DNA from 3 places in the Streptomyces sp. TRD_SC_5 genome. Region 2 is predicted to be linked to each of the others. Evidence: riboswitches for the same ligand, from Rfam matches in the RefSeq annotation. Region 2 holds a riboswitch; each other region holds the start of a gene.

Region 1 (6,573 bases), 3.5 Mb from region 2:
CGATGTTCCCGTTCGTCTTCATCACCATCGCCTGCGGCGCGCTGTCCGGCTTCCACTCCCTGGTCTCTTCGGGCACCACGCCGAAGATGGTCCAGAAGGAGACGCAGATCCGGATGATCGGTTACGGCGCGATGCTGACCGAGTCGTTCGTCGCGGTCATGGCGATGATCACCGCCTCCATCATCGACCCGGGCCTGTACTTCGCTATCAACTCACCCGCCGGCGTGATGGGGGACACCGTCCAGTCCGCGTCCGAAGCGGTGAGAAACCTCGGCTTCTCCATCTCTCCCGAGGCGCTCACCCAGGCGGCCAAGGACGTCGAGGAGGCGAGCCTGCAGTCGCGCACCGGTGGCGCGCCGACGTTCGCGCTCGGCATGGCGGAGATCTTCTCGGCGGTGGTCGGCGGCACGGCCATGAAGGCGTTCTGGTACCACTTCGCGATCATGTTCGAGGCGCTGTTCATCCTGACGACGGTGGACGCGGGCACCCGTGTCGGCCGCTTCATGCTTCAGGACATGCTCGGCAACGTCTACAAGCCGTTCCGCCAGGTCAGCTGGAAGCCGGGCGTCTGGTTCGCCAGCGCGGTCGTCGTCGGCGGCTGGGGCTACTTCCTGTGGGTCGGCGTGCACGACCCGCTCGGCGGCATCAACCAGCTCTTCCCGCTGTTCGGCATCGCGAACCAGCTGCTCGCCGCCGTCGCGCTCGCCGTCTGCACCGTACTGCTCGTCAAGTCCGGCCGCCTGAAGTGGGCCTGGGTGACGGCGGTGCCGCTCGCCTGGGACGTGGCGGTCACACTCACCGCCAGCTGGCAGAAGATCTTCTCGGACGACGTGAAGGTCGGCTTCTTCGCCCAGCGCGACAAGTACCAGGCCGGCATCGACGCGGGCCAGGTGCTGCCGCCCGCCAAGAACATGGACCAGATGCAGACCGTCGTCACCAACTCGACGGTCGACGGCGTGCTGTGCGCGCTCTTCGCGATCCTCATCGTGGTCGTACTGGCGGACGCCGGCCGGGTCTGCATGAAGGCGGTCCGCGCTCCCGAGACCGTGCGGCTCCACGAGGCGCCGTACGTCGAGTCCAGGATTGTCGCCCCCGCGTCGATCATCGCGACCAAGGAGGAGAAGGCCGAGCTGGTCGCGGCCGGCGTCGGCCCGGAGGGCGGCATCCGCAAGGACACCGCGGACGCCGCGCCGGCCGGGACAGGGACCTCCGAATGACTCTGACGGACGTACGCCGCGCGGCGGGCCGCATCCGCTGGTACGTCCGCGAGCTGACCGGCGAAGCCACGTACGACCGGTACGTGGCCCACGCGAGGTCCTGCGACCCCCAAGCGCCGGTCATGACCCGCCGCGAGTTCGAACGCAGCCGCACGGACGCCCGCGAGGCGGACCCCCGCGAGGGCTTCCGCTGCTGCTGAGCGGCGCCTCGTACGGGCCGCCGTCTCCCCTGGGGGAGGCGGCGGCCCGTTGCCGTGCGGAGGCCGGGTGGCGGCAAAGGGGCGCCTCAGCAGGGGAATCCGGCGCCGCCGTACCGCCTAGGATCGCCGATCATGGACACGCACACTCTGTTTCTCGCCCTGGTCGCCCTCGTCATCCTCGTCGTGCTCACCGGCTCCGTCGCCGACAGCCGGATCAAGCGCACCGGACGCCAGATCGCACGCCTCGAAGCCAAGATCGACCTGATCCTCGACAGCCTGGGCATCAGCCACACCGACCCGGAGATGGAGAAGGTCGTCGCGCTCCTCCAGGAGGGCAAGAAGATCCCGGCGATCAAGAGCTACCGCGAAATCACGGGAGCCGACCTCCTCCAGGCCAAGAACGCCGTGGAGCAGATGGAGCGCCGGCTCTGAGCCGGCCACGAGCACGTCATCCGCGAGGGCTGCCGCACACACCGGGCGCCGCCCAGCACGGGCCGTCACATCCACGGGATGCGACGGCCGTCGCCGTCAGCGCACCCACTCCTTCAGGGCTTCGGTCTCCAGGGTCAGTTCGACCGGGGCCGGCAGCGCGACGGGCTTGCCGAACGGGACGGTGTGCGCGTTCTCGTACCGGACGCCGTCGGGCTCGCTGTAGACCGTCACCTCGCAGGTGTCCCGGTCGATCAGCAGATAGACCGGGATGCCCGTCTCGGCGTACGCGCGGGGCTTTTCCACCCGGTCGCGCTGGTCGGTGTCGGTGTCGTACGAGGTGACCTCGACGACCATCAGCACCTGCTCGGTGTCGGCCCACTCGCCCTGGCCGACGAACGCACCGCTGGGCGCGAGGGAACCGTCGGGCCGGGCTCGGCCCTTGCGGTAGGCCTGCACCTTCAGTCCCTGGCCCGGGTAGAGCCACAGTTCGGGCCGTGACTGCAGACAGATGCGCGTCAGCCACTCGATGATCCGCCCGTGGTCCCCGTCCGGCACAACCCTGCTCCTCAGCCTCCCGTCGATGAGCTCCAGCCGCACACCCTCGGTCGTGCGGGCCAGTATGCGCGTGGCCTCGTCGAACTCTTCGGGGAGCAGGTGGGGCCGGTCGTCGATCGCTGACATGGGGCGTACCTCCTTGTGCTCACGACGATAGCGGAGCCCTGTGACAGCCGCAGTCACTCTTCCCGTGCGACACAACATGTGGGGGCTGCCTCATCCAACCGCCCCCACATGTATGCTCATGCTCGCTGTCGCCGCAGGGAAATCCGGTGTGAATCCGGAACTGTCCCGCAACGGTGTGATTGGTGCGCATTCGTGCACCCAGGAGTCCGACGACCTGCCGACGGCGTATCCGGCTCGACCGAACCGGATACCGACACGTCCGGGCCTCGCGGTTGGGCCGGTGGACGCTACGCGGTGTGCCGCCCTTCAAGGGTGACGCATGCCCGTACGCCCCCACTCCTCCTCCCGCCGGCCCCGAGCCGAGCGAGGGAGAGCACCCCGTGACCATCGCGCCAGCCGATCCGGCAACTGCCACGGAATCGACGGAGTCGTCCGACGGACCCGGAGCCGGGACCGCACTCCTGCGGACCCTCACCGACCTGACCGTCGACCTCCCCGACACCGACCCGGGCAGAGTCGCCGCCGCCGCCCTGCGCGGCCGCAACGCGGCGTCGGACGCGGCCGAGCTGCGGGGCCTCGCCACCGACGCCGCCGCCGGGCTGATCTCCGAGGACCCGGCGTACTCCCGCCTCGCAGCCCGCCTCCTGACCCGCACGATCCGGGACGAGGCGGCGACGCAGGGCGTCCGTACCTTCTCCGAGTCGGTCTCCGTCGGCCACCGCGAGGGCCTGATCGCCGACCGTACGGCCGACTTCGTGGCCGCCCACACGGTCCGCCTCGACGCGCTGATCGACCCGGCCGCCGACGACCGCTTCGGCTACTTCGGCCTGCGCACGGTCTACAGCCGCTACCTCCTGCGCCACCCGATCACCCGTCAGGTGATCGAGACCCCGCAGCACTTCATGCTGCGCGTGGCGTCCGGTCTCGCCAAGGACGAGTCCGCCGCGGCCGCCGACGAGGTCGCCGCGCTGTACCGCCTGATGAGCCGCCTCGACTACCTGCCGTCGTCCCCGACGCTCTTCAACTCCGGTACGCGCCACCCGCAGATGTCCTCCTGCTACCTGCTGGACTCGCCGCTCGACGAGCTCGACTCGATCTACGGCCGCTACCACGAGGTCGCGCGTCTCTCGAAGCACGCGGGCGGCATCGGCCTCTCGTACTCCCGCATCCGCGCCCGCGGCTCCCTGATCCGCGGCACCAACGGTCACTCGAACGGCATCGTCCCCTTCCTGCGCACCCTCGACTCGTCGGTCGCCGCCGTCAACCAGGGCGGCCGCCGCAAGGGCGCCGCCTGCGTCTACCTGGAGACGTGGCACGCGGACATCGAGGAGTTCCTGGAGCTGCGCGACAACACGGGTGAGGAGGCGCGTCGTACGCACAACCTGAACCTCGCGCACTGGATCCCCGACGAGTTCATGCGCCGCGTCGACGCGGACGCCGACTGGTCGCTGTTCTCGCCGTCGGACGTTCCCGAGCTCGTCGATCTGTGGGGCGACGCTTTCGACCAGGCGTACCGCAAGGCGGAGGCGGACGGTCTCGCCCGTACGACCATTCCCGCACGCCAGCTGTACGGGCGGATGATGCGCACCCTGGCGCAGACCGGGAACGGCTGGATGACGTTCAAGGACGCGTCGAACCGTACGGCGAACCAGACGGCTGAGCCGGGCTCGGTGGTCCACTCCTCGAACCTCTGCACCGAGATCCTGGAGGTCACGAACGACGGCGAGACGGCCGTCTGCAACCTCGGCTCCGTCAACCTCGGTTCGTTCGTTCTCGGGAACGGCGAAATCGACTGGGAGCGCCTGGACGAGACCGTCCGTACGGCCGTCACCTTCCTCGACCGCGTCGTGGACATCAACTTCTACCCGACCGAGCAGGCCGGCCGCTCCAACGCCAAGTGGCGCCCGGTGGGCCTGGGCGCGATGGGTCTCCAGGACGTCTTCTTCAAGCTGCGCCTGCCCTTCGACTCCCCCGAGGCCCTCGCGCTCTCCACGAAGATCGCCGAGCGCATCATGCTCGCCGCGTACGAGGCGTCCTGCGACCTCGCCGAGGTCAGCGGCCCCCTCCCCGCCTGGGAGAAGACCCGCGCGGCACGCGGCGTACTGCACCCCGACCACTACGGCGTCGAGGTCACCTGGCCGGAGCGCTGGGACGCGCTGCGCGCCCGTATCGCCAAGACCGGAATGCGCAACTCGCTGCTCCTCGCGATCGCGCCGACAGCGACCATCGCGTCGATCGCGGGCGTGTACGAGTGCATCGAGCCGCAGGTCTCCAACCTCTTCAAGCGCGAGACGCTCAGCGGCGAGTTCCTTCAGGTCAACGCCTACTTGGTCGAGGAACTGAAGAAGCTCGGTGTCTGGGACGCCCAGTCCCGCGAGGCGCTGCGCGAGGCGAGCGGCTCGGTGCAGGGCTTCAGCTGGATCCCCGAGGAGGTACGGGCCCTCTACCGCACGGCGTGGGAGATCCCGCAGCGCGGTCTGATCGACATGGCGGCGGCCCGTACGCCGTACCTCGACCAGTCTCAGTCCCTGAACCTCTTCCTGGAGACGCCGACCATCGGGAAGCTCAGCTCGATGTACGCGTACGCGTGGAAGAAGGGGCTGAAGACGACGTACTACCTGCGCTCGCGACCCGCGACCCGCATCGCCCGCGCGGCCGGCTCCGGCGCGGCGACCGCGGCCCCCGTCCCAGCCCCCGTCCCCGTACAGCAGACGACGACCGAATCCCCCGCTCCCGACGCGGACGCGATCGCCTGCTCCCTTGAAAACCCCGAGTCCTGCGAGGCATGCCAGTAATGTCAACCAATCCTGACAAGAACCTTCTCGACCCGGGCTTCGAGCTGACCCTTCGCCCCATGCGCTACCCGGACTTCTACGAGCGCTACCGGGACGCGATCAAGAACACGTGGACGGTGGAGGAGGTCGACCTCCACTCGGACGTGACCGACCTCGCGAAGCTCTCGCCCGGTGAGCAGCACATGATCGGCCGGCTGGTCGCGTTCTTCGCGACCGGCGACTCGATCGTCTCCAACAACCTGGTGCTGACGCTCTACAAGCACATCAACTCCCCCGAGGCGCGCCTCTACCTCTCGCGCCAGCTCTTCGAAGAAGCGGTACACGTCCAGTTCTACTTGACCCTCCTGGACACCTACCTCCCCGAACCGGACGACCGCGCTGCGGCGTTCGACGCGGTGGAGGAGATCCCCTCGATCCGCGAGAAGGCTCAGTTCTGCTTCAAGTGGATGGACTCGGTCGAGAAGATCGACCGCCTGGAGTCGAAGACCGACCGCCGCCGCTTCCTGATGAACCTGATCTGCTTCGCGGCGTGCATCGAGGGCCTGTTCTTCTACGGTGCGTTCGCGTACGTCTACTGGTTCCGCTCGCGGGGCCTGCTGCACGGCCTGGCGACCGGGACGAACTGGGTTTTCCGGGACGAAACCATGCACATGAACTTCGCGTTCGAGGTCGTGGACACCGTCCGCAAGGAGGAGCCGGAGCTCTTCGACGACGCCCTTCAGCAGCAGGTCACGGACATGCTGAAGGAAGCCGTCGAGGCGGAGCTCCAGTTCGGCCGCGACCTGTGCGGTGAGGGCCTGCCCGGCATGAACACCGAGTCGATGCGCGAGTACCTCCAGTGCGTCGCCGACCAGCGCCTGGAGCGCCTCGGTTTCGCCCCGGTGTACGGCTCGCAGAACCCCTTCTCCTTCATGGAGCTCCAGGGCGTACAGGAGTTGACGAACTTCTTCGAGCGCCGCCCGTCGGCGTACCAGGTCGCGGTCGAGGGCTCGGTCGCCTTCGACGACGACTTCTAGCACCTGCCGGCCGACGACAGCACGTCCGACGCGACGGGCCGCCTCACGGCCCGTCGGCCGGGCGCGCTGCGGGTGGTTTCCGGCCGACGCGGGCGGGGGTTCTCGGCCTGTCTGAGCTGCCGGTCGATGCGGCGTTCCCTGGCGTGGCCGATGAACGACGGGAGGGTGAGGAGGACGAAGAGGGCGATGACCGCGAGGTAGTTCAAGAAGGTTTCCATGACGTCCACTCTGG
Region 2 (6,573 bases):
GCGCTGTTCGAGCAGGTCGAGCAGCGCCGGCACCTGCACGGGACCGGCCGAGAGCTGGAGGAGGGAGAGCACCTGGGGGACGGCTTCCACGACCTCGGCGACGGAGGTGGCGGCGATGCCGTCGGGCGCGGGGTGGACGATCGACCACGCGTCGAAGAGTGCGACCCAGCCGCGCAGGACGGCCGCGTCGTCACGGTCCCAGGCGCGCAGCCGCCAGCCGGGGCGGGTGCGGTCGCCGTGGAGTTCGATCAGCCCGGCGAGCCTGGCCCTGTCCCAGCCGGCGCGGACCTGGGCCGGAGTCATGTCCAGTTCCGACGAGGCCTGTTGGACGGCCTCGGCGGAGAGCGCGCCGTCCCGGCCGGGCTCGACGCGGGACGCCGCTCCGCGCGGCGACGGGGAGGCCCAGCGTGCGACCCGTACGGCGTCGGCGAGCACGGTCCTGGCCTGACGGGCCAGTTCCGCGGGGGGCGGAGTGCCCTCGGGGGGCCTCGGGGCCGGGCGGGTACGCCGGTTCGTCACGGCCTGGGGTCCGCCCTGGGAAGCCAGGGGGAGGGCAGCGGCGAGGGGTCGCGGGCGGACAAGTCGGAGCCTGGAGTCGCGCGGGGTACGGGACGTCACAGAGAGCAGTCTCGCCGCTGACGCCCCGAAAGCCCAAACGGAATCGAACTCGCCGTTCATGGACGCCATCTGGCCGGAACCTTTCTCCGCCGGACGGGCCGGATATTCCGGGCGCGGCTGGGGGCGCGGCCTACATCAAGGGGGTCAGAAAGCGGCGCAGAACCTCTTCGTAGCCGGCCGGGGACGCGTTCCACATGGCCGCGTGCGGGGCCTGCGGCACGGGGTGGAGTACGACCAGGTCGGGGAGCAGCCGCGCCAGCGCCCGCGAGGGTTGCCAGGGGGCGACCGTGTCGTCCGGGCCGTGGAAGACCAGCGTGGGGACGCGCAGCCCTTCGGGACCTGCCGCTTCGCGCAGGCGGTCGCCGCGCAGTCCCGTGCTGCCCTGCACGGCCCTGACGGCGAGCGGGAGCAGCGCGCCCGGGGTGCGGCGGGCGACGGCCAGCGCCCGCACTGTCGCCTCCCAGTCGAGGACCGGGGAGTCGAGCACGAGGCCGCTGATGCGGTCACGGAGCGGGGAGCGCACGGCGGCGTGCACGGCCATGGCGCCGCCGGTGGACCAGCCGTGCAGGATGACGCGCTCGGCGCCGCCGCGCACGGCGTAGCGGATGGCGGCGTCCACGTCGCGCCACTCCGAGTCGCCGAGGTGGCAGAGGCCGCCCGGCGGCCTGGGGGCGCCGGCGTCTCCCCGGTAGGCGAGGCCGAGGACCGGGAGGTGCTGGGACCGCAGGAACGGCATGACGTTCATGGGGTGTTCCCGGGTGGTGCCGAGGCCGTGCACGGTGATCACCCAGGTGCTGCGGGCGCCCGGCAGGAACCAGGCGGGCAGTGCGCCGAGTTCGCCCGGCACGTCCACGTCGGTGTGGTCGATGCCGAGTGCGGTGCGCGGATCGCCGACGTACAGCCGCGGGGTGAGCCGGACTCTGGCGCCGGGGCCGAGTGTGCCGTGGCTGACGCGTTCCAGGCGGCGTACGACGGTGTCGGGGGTGTGCGGCGCGTTCTCGACGACGGGTCCGACGACCGCGTGGACGCCCGGTCCCTCGATGCCGTACGTGCCGGGGCGCAGGGACGCCAGGCAGCGGGTCAGGGTGACCTGTCCCGCCGCGGTGGCGTGCACGGTGAGCCGGGGGTCGGACGGCAGCGGCCTGCCGGCCGACGCCTTGAGCGCGGCGTCGCCGGCGTACCGGCCGATCGCGACCGCTGCCGCGCCGACGCCGAGGAGTGTCGTGACGGCCGCTGCCGTCGCTGTAGCCGGGCGCACCGCTCCAGTGTCCGCATCCGGGGGGCGCGGGGCCAGTGGGCGGGGGCCGGACGGCTCCTTTGACGACGCTGCGTGGCGGGGCGTCAGCTTTGTTGCGGGGCTTCGGGTCGGGGCCTTGGCGCGGGCGTTCGCGCGGGGCCTTCGCGGGGGTCTTCGCACGGGGTCTTCGCGCGGGGTCTTCGCGCGGGCGTCAGCCTCGCTGGCCGTACCCCTTGAGCTTTTCCTGTACTTCGCGCAGCCGGCCCTCGGAGAGCAGGGACGGTTCGCGGCCCGGCACGGAGCTCGCGGTGAGCCAGAGCCTGCACATCCATTCCAGCTGCGCGGTGCGGTCGTAGGCCTGGTCGAGCGTGTCTCCGTAGGTCACGGTGCCGTGGTTCTGGAGCAGACAGCCCGAGCGGTCACGCAGGGCCTGGAGCATGTTTTCGGCCAATTCTCGCGATCCGTACGTCGCATACGGGGCGGTGCGGACGGGGCCGCCGAGGGCCGCGGCCATGTAGTGCACGAGGGGCAGCTCGGTCACGAGGGTGGAGACGGCGGTGGCGTGCACGGCGTGGGTGTGGACCACGGCCGCGGCGTCGGTGCTGCGGTAGACGGCGAGGTGCATCGGGAGCTCGCTGGTGGGGGTGAGCCCGCCGAGGATCTGCTCGCCGTCGAGGTCCACGGCGACGGCGTCCTCCGGCCGCAGCCGGTCGTACGGGACTCCGCTCGGGGTGACGAGGACGAGTTCGCCGACGCGTACGGACACATTGCCCGAGGTGCCGACCACCAGCCCTTCGCGCACTGTCCTGCGGGCCGTGGCCACCAGGTCGTCCCATGCCCGTTCGATCGCGTCCCGCGTCGTGTCCTGAATCTGCTCCGCCATGGGGCGATCCTGCCAGGAGGCGGGCGCACCGCGGTGCGCCCGCCTCCTGGCAGGTGACCAGGATCTCTTCCACGGATTCACGACCCGCCGAAGCGGTTCGCGAGGGGCTGACGGGCCCCCGATTGCCCGGATCCCCGCCGCCGCGGCCACAAGCGGAATGGCGCCGACTCCTTTGGGGTCACCGCACCGCCCGGCCCAGTTCACCTTCCGTTCACTCAGGTTGCCTACGTTCCACGTGCCACTGACGTCGAACGATTGCCTGGGTAAATGGAACACATCACCTTGCTGCTCGCGATTGTGATCGTGACAGCTCTAGTGTTCGATTTCACGAACGGTTTCCACGACACCGCCAACGCGATGGCCACCACCATCTCGACCGGCGCCCTGAAGCCCAAGACGGCGGTGGCCATGTCCGCCGTGCTCAACCTGGTCGGCGCGTTCCTGTCCGTGGAGGTCGCCAAAACGATCTCCAGCGGCATCGTGACCGAAGACGGCATCACACCCGAAGTGATCTTCGCGGCGCTCGTCGGCGCCATCCTCTGGAACCTGATGACCTGGCTGATCGGCCTGCCGTCCAGTTCCTCGCACGCCCTCATGGGCGGTCTGATCGGTGCCACCATCGCCTCGGTCGGCGTCAGTGGTGTCAACGGCGGAACCGTCGTCACCAAGGTCCTGATCCCCGCGATCGCCGCCCCGCTCGTCGCCGGCCTCGCCGCGTACCTCGGCTCCCGGCTGACGTACCGGATCGGCAGGAACGCCGACCCGAAGGCCACCGCGAAGGGCTACCGCGCCGGGCAGATCACCTCGGCGGGCCTGGTCTCGCTGGCCCACGGCACCAACGACGCGCAGAAGACGATGGGCATCATCACGCTGGCGCTCGTCGCCGGCGGTGTCCTCGCCCCCGGCTCCAACCCCCCGATGTGGGTCATCATGTCCGCCGGTGTCGCCATCGCGCTGGGCACGTACCTGGGCGGCTGGCGCATCATCCGGACCATGGGCAAGGGCCTCACCGACCTCCAGCCGCAGCAGGGCTTCGCCGCCCAGACCAGCGCGGCCAGCGTCATCCTCGCCTCCTCCAACCTCGGCTTCTCCCTGTCGACCACGCATTCCTGCTCCGGCGCCGTGATGGGTGCGGGCCTGGGCCGCAAGGGCGGCGTGGTCCGCTGGTCCACCGCCACCCGGATGTTCGTCGCCTGGGGCCTGACGCTGCCGGCCGCCGGCCTGATCGCCGCGGGCTCGGAGTTCGTGACCAAGCAGGGCGACTGGGGCGTCGCGGTCGTCGCGGTCTTCCTGGTCGCCTCCTGCATCGCGATCTGGTTCATCTCCCGCCGCCAGGTGGTCGACCACACCAACGTCAACGACGTGGACGCGGAGGCCGAGCCCGCCGGTGTGGTCACGACCGCCATGGCAGCCGTCAGCGTGCCGCCCACGGCCGCGGCCCTCGCCGCCGAGGACCTCATGACCACCATCCCGGCCCCGGCCGGCAGCTCCGCCGAGCCGGCCCGCCCGGCCGCGGTGTAAGGACTAGGGACACATCACCATGAACATCGACTGGGTAGCTCTCGGCTCCGTATTCGGCGTGAGCCTCGTGGCGACCGTGGGACTGGTTGGCCTGTTCACCCTGGGCATCGTGGGTCTCTCCAAGCAGGAGAGCGCCTCCGCGCAGGGCGGCGGCTCCGCCGTCCTGGCCCGCACCGGCGCGTACACCTGCTTCGCGCTGTGCGCGGCGGCCGTGACGTACGGGATCTACCTGATCGTCGTCTGACGCGCCGGTAAGATCCTTCGCGAACCATTGCAGAAAGCGCCCCGCCGTCGGCCTTCAACAGCCGTCGGCGGGGCGCTTTCTGTGTGCCTCAGCACACTCTCCCGTCGCAGGTCAACGGCAAGTTGACGGCGTTCGCGGAGCGTGGTGGACTGCCGGAGCCGAATACGGCGGCACGAGAGGAAGCCCGGTGCGAATCCGGCGCGGTCCCGCCACTGTGACCGGGGAAGAGGAAGAGATCCCCGGGAGCCAGGAACTCTCACCGCCGGTCACGTCGAACCAGGGCGCGGACCCTGAGTGAGGACATACCGCCATGCCCGGCTGCCGTTCAGTCAGTCCTGCCCGTTCTGCCGGATCTGTCAGTCCTGACATCCCTGAGAGCACGACGCGTTCGCTTCGAGGCGCATCGGCCTGCTGAGCCATGCGTGCCGATCGCATCTTCGCGTACGGCGCCACCGCCGGCCTGATCGGCGACCTCGTCCTCGGTGATCCTCGCCGTGGGCATCCGGTCGCCGCGTTCGGGCGGGCCGCGGGCGCCGTCGAGTCCCTGCTGTGGCGTGACCACCGCGGGTGGGGCGCGGTGCACACCCTGGTGTGCGCCGGAGGCGCCGCCGGAGCCGCCGCGCTCGCTTCCCGCGCCGTACGCCGCTCCCCCGCCGCCGCGATCGCCCTGACCGCCGCCGCCACCTGGGCCGTCGTCGGAGGTACGTCGCTGGGCCGCGAGGCCCGTGCCGTGGGCAGCGCCCTGGAGGCCGGGGACATCGAGGTCGCCCGCGAACGCCTCCCCCACCTGTGCGGCCGCGACCCGCAGTCGCTGGACGCCCAGCAGATCGCCCGCGCCGTCGTCGAGTCCGTCGCCGAGAACACCTCGGACGCGGTCGTCGGCGCGCTGGTGTGGGGCGCGCTGGGCGGTGTGCCGGGGCTCGTGGCCTTCCGCGCCATCAACACACTTGACGCCATGGTGGGGCACAAATCCGCCAAATACCTGCGCTACGGCTGGGCTTCGGCCCGCCTCGACGACGTGGCCGGCTGGCCCGGGGCCCGGCTGACGGCCGCCCTGGCAGCGGTCGCGGCCGTCTCCGGGGGCGACCCTCGCGGTGCGGTGCGGGCCTGGCGTACGGACGCCTCGAAGCATCCGAGCCCCAACGCGGGCCCGGTGGAGGCGTCCTTCGCGGGCGCGCTCGGCGTACGGCTCGGCGGGACGCTCTCGTACGCGGGCCGGGTCGAGCACCGGCCCGTGCTCAACGCCGCCGGCCGGCCCGTCGGCGTACCGGACATCGAGCGGGCGGCGCGGCTGTCGCGGCGCGTCGGCGCGCTGGCTCTGGCGACGGCTGTCGTGGGGCGGCCGGCTTTCGGCGCGGTGCGACGCGGACTTGGTGCGCGCGGTGGGATACGTACTGGCATACGTGGTGGGAAGGGGCACGCGTGAGCGGTTCATTGGGGGGCGGTCTGCTCGTCGCGGGGACCACGTCCGACGCCGGCAAGAGCGTCGTGACGGCCGGCATCTGCCGGTGGCTCGTCCGCACGGGTGTGAAGGTCGCGCCGTTCAAGGCGCAGAACATGTCGCTGAACTCGTTCGTGACGCGCGAGGGCGCGGAGATCGGACGGGCGCAGGCCATGCAGGCGCAGGCGGCGCGCGTGGAGCCGACGGCGCTCATGAACCCCGTGCTGCTCAAGCCGGGCAGCGACCGCAGCAGCCAGGTGGTGCTGATGGGCAAGCCGGTGGGCGAGATGAGTGCCCGGGGCTACCACGGGGGGCGGCAGGAAGCGCTCCTCGGAACGGTGACGGACTGTCTGCGGGAATTGCGGGGCACGTATGACGCCGTGATCTGCGAGGGGGCGGGCAGTCCCGCCGAGATCAATCTGCGGCGTACGGACATCGTGAACATGGGCATCGCGCGAGCGGCCAGGTTCCCGGTGGTCGTCGTCGGCGACATCGACCGGGGCGGGGTGTTCGCTTCCTTCTTCGGTACGACCGCGCTGCTGAGCCGGGAGGACCAGGAGCTGGTGGCCGGTTATCTGGTCAACAAGTTCCGGGGTGACGTGTCGCTCCTCGAGCCCGGTCTCGACATG
Region 3 (6,573 bases), 1.2 Mb from region 2:
TCGCAGCCGCAGTCCCTGACCCTGGACGTCCCCTCCGGCGCCACCAGCGTCAGCTTCCGCTTCCGCTACACCGGCAGCAACAACTGGTACTGGGTGGTCGACGGGGTCAAGATCACAGCAGGCTGATTAAGGTGGGGGCGCCCGGACGGTGTGGTCCGGGCGCCCCCAGCGTTTTTTTGCGTACGGCAGGAGTCCGGCAATGGCAGAGCGCAAGCCGATCGAATCATGGCTCACCGACATGGACGGCGTACTCATCCACGAGGGAACGCCCATCCCCGGCGCCGATGCCTTCATCAAGCGGCTCCGCGAGTCGGGCAGGCCCTTCCTGGTGCTGACCAACAACTCGATCTACACCGCCCGCGACCTCCACGCGCGCCTCTTCCGCATGGGCCTGGACGTGCCGGTCGAGAACATCTGGACCTCGGCGCTCGCCACCGCCCGTTTCCTCGACGACCAGCGGCCCGGCGGCACGGCGTACGTCATCGGCGAGGCGGGACTGACGACCGCGCTGCACGACATCGGTTACGTCCTGACCGACCACGAGCCCGACTACGTCGTCCTGGGCGAGACGCGTACGTACAGCTTCGAGGCACTCACCAAGGCCATCCGGCTCATCAACGCCGGTGCGCGCTTCATCTGCACCAACCCCGACGAGACCGGCCCGAGCCGCGAGGGCCCGCTGCCCGCCACCGGGGCCGTCGCCGCGCTGATCACCAAGGCGACGGGCAAGGACCCGTACTTCGCGGGCAAGCCCAACCCGCTGATGATGCGGACCGGGCTCAACGCGATCGGCGCGCACTCCGAGACCAGCGCGATGATCGGCGACCGGATGGACACGGATGTGCTGGCGGGTCTCGAGGCGGGCATGGAGACGTTCCTGGTGCTGACCGGTCTGACCGGGCCGGCGGACGTCGACCGCTACCCGTTCCGGCCCTCGACGATCGTCGACTCGATCGCGGACCTCGTCGACCGCGTCTGACCGTTCCGGCGGCGTTCTCCGGAGGCCCGTACGGCCCAGTCGCGGGCCTCTGGAGATGCGGAAACCGGCCGTACCGGTGAATCTTCGTAGTACCAGGAGGTTCACTATGCGCTCAGTGCAGCTTGCTCTCTGTGTCGGCGCGGCGGCCGCGGCGGTCCTCGTGCCCGCAGCCGCCGCCCACGCCGGCGACGAGGAGGGGCGTGTCGTCGTCACCCCGTCCACCATCGCTCCCGGCGGGGAGGTGGATCTGCGGGTCGACGTGTGCAGGGGCGATCAGGCCACGGGTACGTCCGACGCCTTCTCGTCGCCCGCCCACTTCAACCCGGCGGCGGACCGGGGTGACCTCTTCGCCGAGGCCCGCATCCGCTCCGACGCCCGGGCCAAGGACTACGAGATCTGGGTGAAGTGCAAGGGCGGCGGCCAGGCCAGCGGCACCGTCACGGTCGTCCACCACAAGCCCACGCACCACCCGACCCACCACTCGACCCCCGTCGCGCCCGTGCACGCGGGTGGCGGCGGTACGGCGGAGGTCGCGGCGGCCGAGGAGGGCGGGCCCGGGACGCGGCACACCGTGATCGGTCTCGTGCTGGCGGGTGTGGCGGCCGTGGCCGTGGCGTACCGGAGCGTACGCCGTCGTCGTACCACGGACTCGGACTGACATGTCCGCCGACGACCGCCCGGCCGAAGGCGGCAGCGGCGGCGGACGGCTGCTGACCGGTGTCGCGTGGGCCGTGCTGCTGCTCGGACTGTGGCTGTGGGGCCGGGAGGTGACAGACGGTCCCGGCGGCAGCTCGGCGCCGACCACCGGTGACGTGGCGGCTGTCGGCCGCCCCCTGGGAGTGCCGCTTCCTCCCGCGCACGCCCCCGTCGAGGGCGCGCGGCCGCAGCACCTCACCGTGCCCTCCATAGCCGTCACGGCTCCCGTCGTGCCCCGTGGGCTCGACACGTCGGGCGCCGTCGATCCGCCGCCGTACCGCCAGTCGTCGAAGGTCGGCTGGTACGAGGGCGGGGCCATGCCGGGCGCCGCGGGAGTCGCCCTGCTCGTCGGCCATGTCGACACCGAGAGCAGACCGGCCGTCTTCTACGGCCTGAGCGCCGCGCGCCCCGGCGAGAAGGTCCGGGTGACGGGGGCCGGTGGCGAGAGCCTGGAGTTCACCATCGACGACGTTCAGGTCTTCACCCGCGAACGCTTCGACCCGCAGAAGGTGTACGGCCCCCGCGAGAGCGACCGGGCGGAACTGCGCCTGATCACCTGCGGGGGCACGTACGACAAGAAGGCCCGCACCTACACGGCGAACGTCGTCGTCTCGGCCTACCTGACGGGTACGGGCAAGGGCTGAGCAGCTGTCACTACGCCGCTACCGGCGCGGCGGCCGGAGCCGTGCGGGCCGCGGCCCGCAGGCCCAGCGCCCCGAAGACCCCCGCGAACACCGCCCACAGCAGCGCGTGCGACGCCAGCGACAGGATCCGGAAGTCCCACAGCAGCGTCGCCGCCACCGGGACCTCGTCCGGGTTGCCCGGCAGTGCGAAGAGCACCGCGAGCGTGGCGACGGCCGTGACGGCCACCGCGACCTGGCGCACCGGGACCGACCGGTCGGCGAGGCGTACGTACACCTGCCAGGCCAGCGCCATGCCGAGGACGCCGATCACGACGGCGGCCACCCACAGGCCTTGGCGGTTGGACACGGTGCCGGAGTCTCCGACACCGGGCGGGTTGGCGGGGTAGCGCAGGCCGGGCAGCAGCGAGACCGCCACGAAGGCGGCCGCGCCGAAGGCCAGGGCGCGGGGCCACGGCCGTTCACCGAGGCCCGTACGGCGGTGCACCAGGGCGTACGCGAGGGCGAACAGGGCGCCCAGCGCGAGGCCCGCGACGACCGCCGTGACGACCAGGCCGAAGTGCTGGGTGGAGCGGGAGAACAGTTCCTCGTGGTGCTGGACGGCCGTGGCGGCGGCCCCGTGCGCGTGTTCCTCGGCGGCCGAACGTGCCTCTTCGAGGCGGATCGCCCGGTCCATCAGGGGCTCGGCGAGGAGCAGCGAGAAGAGGCCGGTGGCAAGACCGGCCGCCCCGCCCGCCGCGAGCCCGCGTCCGAGCAGGGGCAGTACAGGTGTTGACATGGTGCGTACGGCCCCGATCAGTGGCAGGGGGCACCGAAGAGGTGCCGGCCGTCGTGAGAGAACTCGTGCAGGTAGTCGCCCGTCGCGGAAACGACCGTGCCGTTGTCCATGAAGACCGCGTAGAGCGCGATCACGGCGATGATCGCCGCGGCGGCCATGATCAGCCAGTCGCGGGTGGTGGTCGTGGCGGACGCGACCGCCGCGGTGTCGGTGTGCTGCGCAGTGTGCAGAGACATACCGGTGAGCCTCCTTCTGGGGTTTCCACGCCCCAATTCAGGAGGACGACGGGTCAGTTCCTGACTTCCGTACGGGAGCCGCCTTGGGCTCTCGTACGGTCACAGTGGCGGGACCGTCCCGGGATCGCACCGGGTTCCTGTCCACCGTCGCCTCGATGTGTGTGGAGTTGTCTCCCGGAGAGTCCCAGCCTGGCTGAGCACTGTCAACAGGCCCCCTGCCGCTGCCCGCAGGACCGGCTCACCTGGCCCGGCCGGCGACCCGCTCCCCCCGGGGCCGCCGACCGGGCCGGTCCTCGACCGCGGATGCCCGGGCTGCGGGAGAAGCCCGGCGTCGACGCGGGAGGCACGGAAGATCGCAGGGTCATTTTGACACCAAGTCACCGCAAGGTCACGGCGTGGCGACCGGCCCTCGCGCACCCGTGCCCGTACCCTTCCGCGCCCTCGCGCCGGGCCGGTGTGTCAGGATGGTTTCGACCGGATGTGTCCGGGGAGGGGCCGGGGGGTCCTCATATATTCAGTGCAGCCAAGGGGGATTGGATGTACGGCAGTTACAGCGGCCGTAGGCGCAGGAATTTCCGGGTGACAGCGATGGGGGCTGTGGGGGCCGCACTGCTACTGGCGGGTTGTTCGTCATCCGGCGGTGACGGAGGCGACGGAGGCGACCAACCGCCGGTGAAGCAGCAGCCGAAGGGCAGCGATCCGTACTGGGTCAATCCCGAAGGAACCGCCGCGAAGCAGGTCGCGGCGTACGCCAAGGAAGGCGACGACGAGAAGGCCGGCCTGATCAGGAAGATCGCCGAGCAGCCGGCCGCCGAGTGGATCCTGCCGGAGAACGCCGAGGCGCAGGCCAAGGGGTACACGGAGGCGGCGGAGAAGGCCGACCGTGACGCCTTGCTCGTCATGTACAACATCCCGCACCGCGACTGCGGGCAGTTCTCGAAGGGTGGCGCGGCCGACGGCAACGCCTACCGCGCGTGGGTCGAGGAGGTCGCCAAGGGCATCGGGGACCGCCCGGCGACCGTGATCCTGGAGCCGGACGCGTTGCTGCACCTGGTCGACGGGTGTACGCCCGAGGAGTTCCACGAGGAGCGGTACGACCTCCTCAAGGGCGCCATCGAGCGGCTCAAGCAGCAGCCGAAGGCGAAGGTCTACCTGGACGCGGGAAACGCGGGCTGGAAGTCGCCCGACTCGCTGTTCGAGCCGCTCCAGTGGGCGGGGATCGCGGAAGCGGACGGCTTCTCGGTCAACGTCTCCAACTTCCAGACCACCGAGGTCAGCAAGGACTTCGGCAAGAAGGTCTCGGCGAAGGTCGGCAACAAGCCCTTCGTGATCGACACCAGCCGCAACGGCAACGGTCCGTACACCGGGGGCGACCCCGCGGAGAACTGGTGCAATCCGCCGGGCCGCGCGCTCGGTGAGAAGCCGACGACCAAGACCGGCGACGACCTGGTCGACGCGTTCCTGTGGATCAAGCGTCCCGGCGAGTCGGACGGCGACTGCAAGGGCGGTCCGAAGGCCGGCGAGTGGTACGAGGAGTACGCGCTCGAACTGGCCCGCAACGCGAAGCAGAAGTAGCGGTCGCGGGGAACGCGAAGGGAGGGCCGCCCGGCACCGGGCGGCCCTCCCTTTCCGTTCCCGCGGGCTTACGGGACCTCGATCCAGACTCCCTCGGACGGTGTGCCCTGGTCGTCCGTCACGAACAGCATGTAGTAGCCGGACGGGACCAGCGCCCGGTTCTTCGGCACGGTGACCGAGATACCGCCCTTCGTCTTCTTCATCTCCAGCGCGACCGTGCGCTGGTCGACGTCGGTGACGTGCGTGACGGCGCTGGGCCGCATCAGCTTCGCGTCCTTGATGGACGTGGCGTGCGCCGACTTGAAGGTCGCCGTACCGCCCCGCTTGATGGTCTTCGGGCCGCCGGTGAGCTTCGGCCGAGCGTCCCTGAAGAGGTACGGCGGCGTGTAGATCTCGATGCGCTGCTCGAAGACGCCGGGCCGGGTGTTGGCCTTGTCGGAGTACAGCGAGTCGGAACCGAAGATCATGACGCGCCCGTCGGGCAGCAGCAGCGAGCCCGAGTGGTAGTTGCGGCCCACGGCCGGGTCTGCCACCCGGCGGTACTTGCCGGTCTTGGCGTCGTACAGCCGCGCCTGGAGGATGTCCGAGCCGCCGCGCCCCCGGTAGTCGTTGGAGCCGCCGGTGATCAGGACGGAGTCGTCGGGCATCAGGGACGCGCTCGGGTAGCGGGTGCCCTCGTCGAGCGAGTCGCCGTCCTTGAAGCGCGGGTTCGCCTCCTTGAGATCGACCAGGCGTGACTTCTCGCTGGACTTCTCGGACTCGCCGACGCCGCCGCCGCCGATGACCATGTACTTCTCGTCCTGGGCCGGAGGCAGCCGCACGGTCGCGGAGGTCTCCATCCGGTCCGGGTCGCTGAGGCCGGGGATCTTCTTGAACTTGTTGGTCTTCAGATCCCAGATGCCCGGCTCGCGGCCCTCGTCGGCGGGCCCGTACCCGGCGTTGGAGCCGGAGTAGAAGAGCTTGCCGTTGTTCATCAGGAAGATCGCGGGGTACGTCGGGAACTTCCTGATGACCCCGGTGTACTCCCACTTCTTCGTGACGGGGTCGTAGATCTCGTCCTTGCCGGGGACGATCTGGCCGATCTCGTCCAGGCCGGACAGCGACAGGACCTTGCCGTCCCCCAGCGTGGTGAGCGTCGGGTACCAGCGGGCCTCGTTCATCGGGTCGACGGTGATGTACTTCTCCGCCACCGGATCGAACTCGTAGGCCTCCTTGATGCCCTGGAAGTCCTTCTTGTCCAGGGCGAGCTTCTGCGCGATGCCGTACACGTTCTTGGCGTCGGTGCCGGTGAGGCCGTGGACCCGGTAGTTGTCCTCGGTGCCGGACTCGTACTTCTTGCCGGACGCCCTGGCCTCGACGTAGATCCGGCCGAGCCCCGCCTCGGTGCGCAGGAAGCGGCCGGTCTGCTTGTCGAAGATCTTCTTCGCCTTCTCCACCAGGACCGGGTCCTTGGAGACGTACGTCTTGCCGTTCTTCTTGCCGGTGAAGATCGTGCCCGCCGGCAGCGTCTTGGGGGCGTCCGGGTCCTCGTTGTGGACGATCATCAGGCCGCCGGCCTTGGTGACGTCACCCTCGAGCTTCTCGTACCGCTTGGTGCCGCCCGCCACCAGCAGCTTCCCGTCGGGCAGCTGGGTGTGCCCGGCGCAGAACATGTCCTTGGGCGTCGGG

What was found. A riboswitch is a leader RNA that binds a small molecule or an ion and turns the genes downstream of it on or off. The one in region 2 is predicted to bind cobalamin.
Region 1: it holds a riboswitch for cobalamin, as region 2 does, so the genes downstream of both, AC1P0E_RS22880 (ribonucleoside-diphosphate reductase subunit alpha) here and AC1P0E_RS06805 (cobalamin biosynthesis protein) in region 2, are expected to answer to the same signal.
Region 3: it holds a riboswitch for cobalamin, as region 2 does, so the genes downstream of both, AC1P0E_RS11960 (CbtB domain-containing protein) here and AC1P0E_RS06805 (cobalamin biosynthesis protein) in region 2, are expected to answer to the same signal.

The regions. Positions count from the first base shown of each region.
Region 1 covers NZ_JBWZZS010000001.1:4,946,418-4,952,990, reverse strand. The annotation lists gene AC1P0E_RS22900 (carbon starvation CstA family protein) at 1-1,217, shown strand, start outside; gene AC1P0E_RS22895 (YbdD/YjiX family protein) at 1,214-1,417, shown strand; gene AC1P0E_RS22890 (hypothetical protein) at 1,550-1,849, shown strand; gene AC1P0E_RS22885 (Uma2 family endonuclease) at 1,946-2,530, opposite strand; cobalamin riboswitch at 2,643-2,766, shown strand; gene AC1P0E_RS22880 (ribonucleoside-diphosphate reductase subunit alpha) at 2,911-5,325, shown strand; gene AC1P0E_RS22875 (ribonucleotide-diphosphate reductase subunit beta) at 5,325-6,341, shown strand; gene AC1P0E_RS22870 (hypothetical protein) at 6,338-6,559, opposite strand.
Region 2 covers NZ_JBWZZS010000001.1:1,446,175-1,452,747, forward strand. The annotation lists gene AC1P0E_RS06780 (hypothetical protein) at 1-519, opposite strand, end outside; gene AC1P0E_RS06785 (alpha/beta hydrolase) at 749-1,876, opposite strand; gene AC1P0E_RS06790 (class II aldolase/adducin family protein) at 2,067-2,738, opposite strand; gene AC1P0E_RS06795 (inorganic phosphate transporter) at 3,006-4,259, shown strand; gene AC1P0E_RS06800 (hypothetical protein) at 4,279-4,503, shown strand; cobalamin riboswitch at 4,632-4,778, shown strand; gene AC1P0E_RS06805 (cobalamin biosynthesis protein) at 4,922-5,929, shown strand; gene AC1P0E_RS06810 (cobyric acid synthase) at 5,938-6,573, shown strand, end outside.
Region 3 covers NZ_JBWZZS010000001.1:2,606,767-2,613,339, reverse strand. The annotation lists gene AC1P0E_RS11985 (alkaline phosphatase family protein) at 1-126, shown strand, start outside; gene AC1P0E_RS11980 (HAD-IIA family hydrolase) at 200-979, shown strand; gene AC1P0E_RS11975 (hypothetical protein) at 1,086-1,637, shown strand; gene AC1P0E_RS11970 (class F sortase) at 1,639-2,319, shown strand; gene AC1P0E_RS11965 (CbtA family protein) at 2,330-3,094, opposite strand; gene AC1P0E_RS11960 (CbtB domain-containing protein) at 3,112-3,330, opposite strand; cobalamin riboswitch at 3,365-3,534, opposite strand; gene AC1P0E_RS11955 (glycoside hydrolase family 6 protein) at 3,868-4,905, shown strand; gene glxA (radical copper oxidase GlxA) at 4,974-6,573, opposite strand, start outside.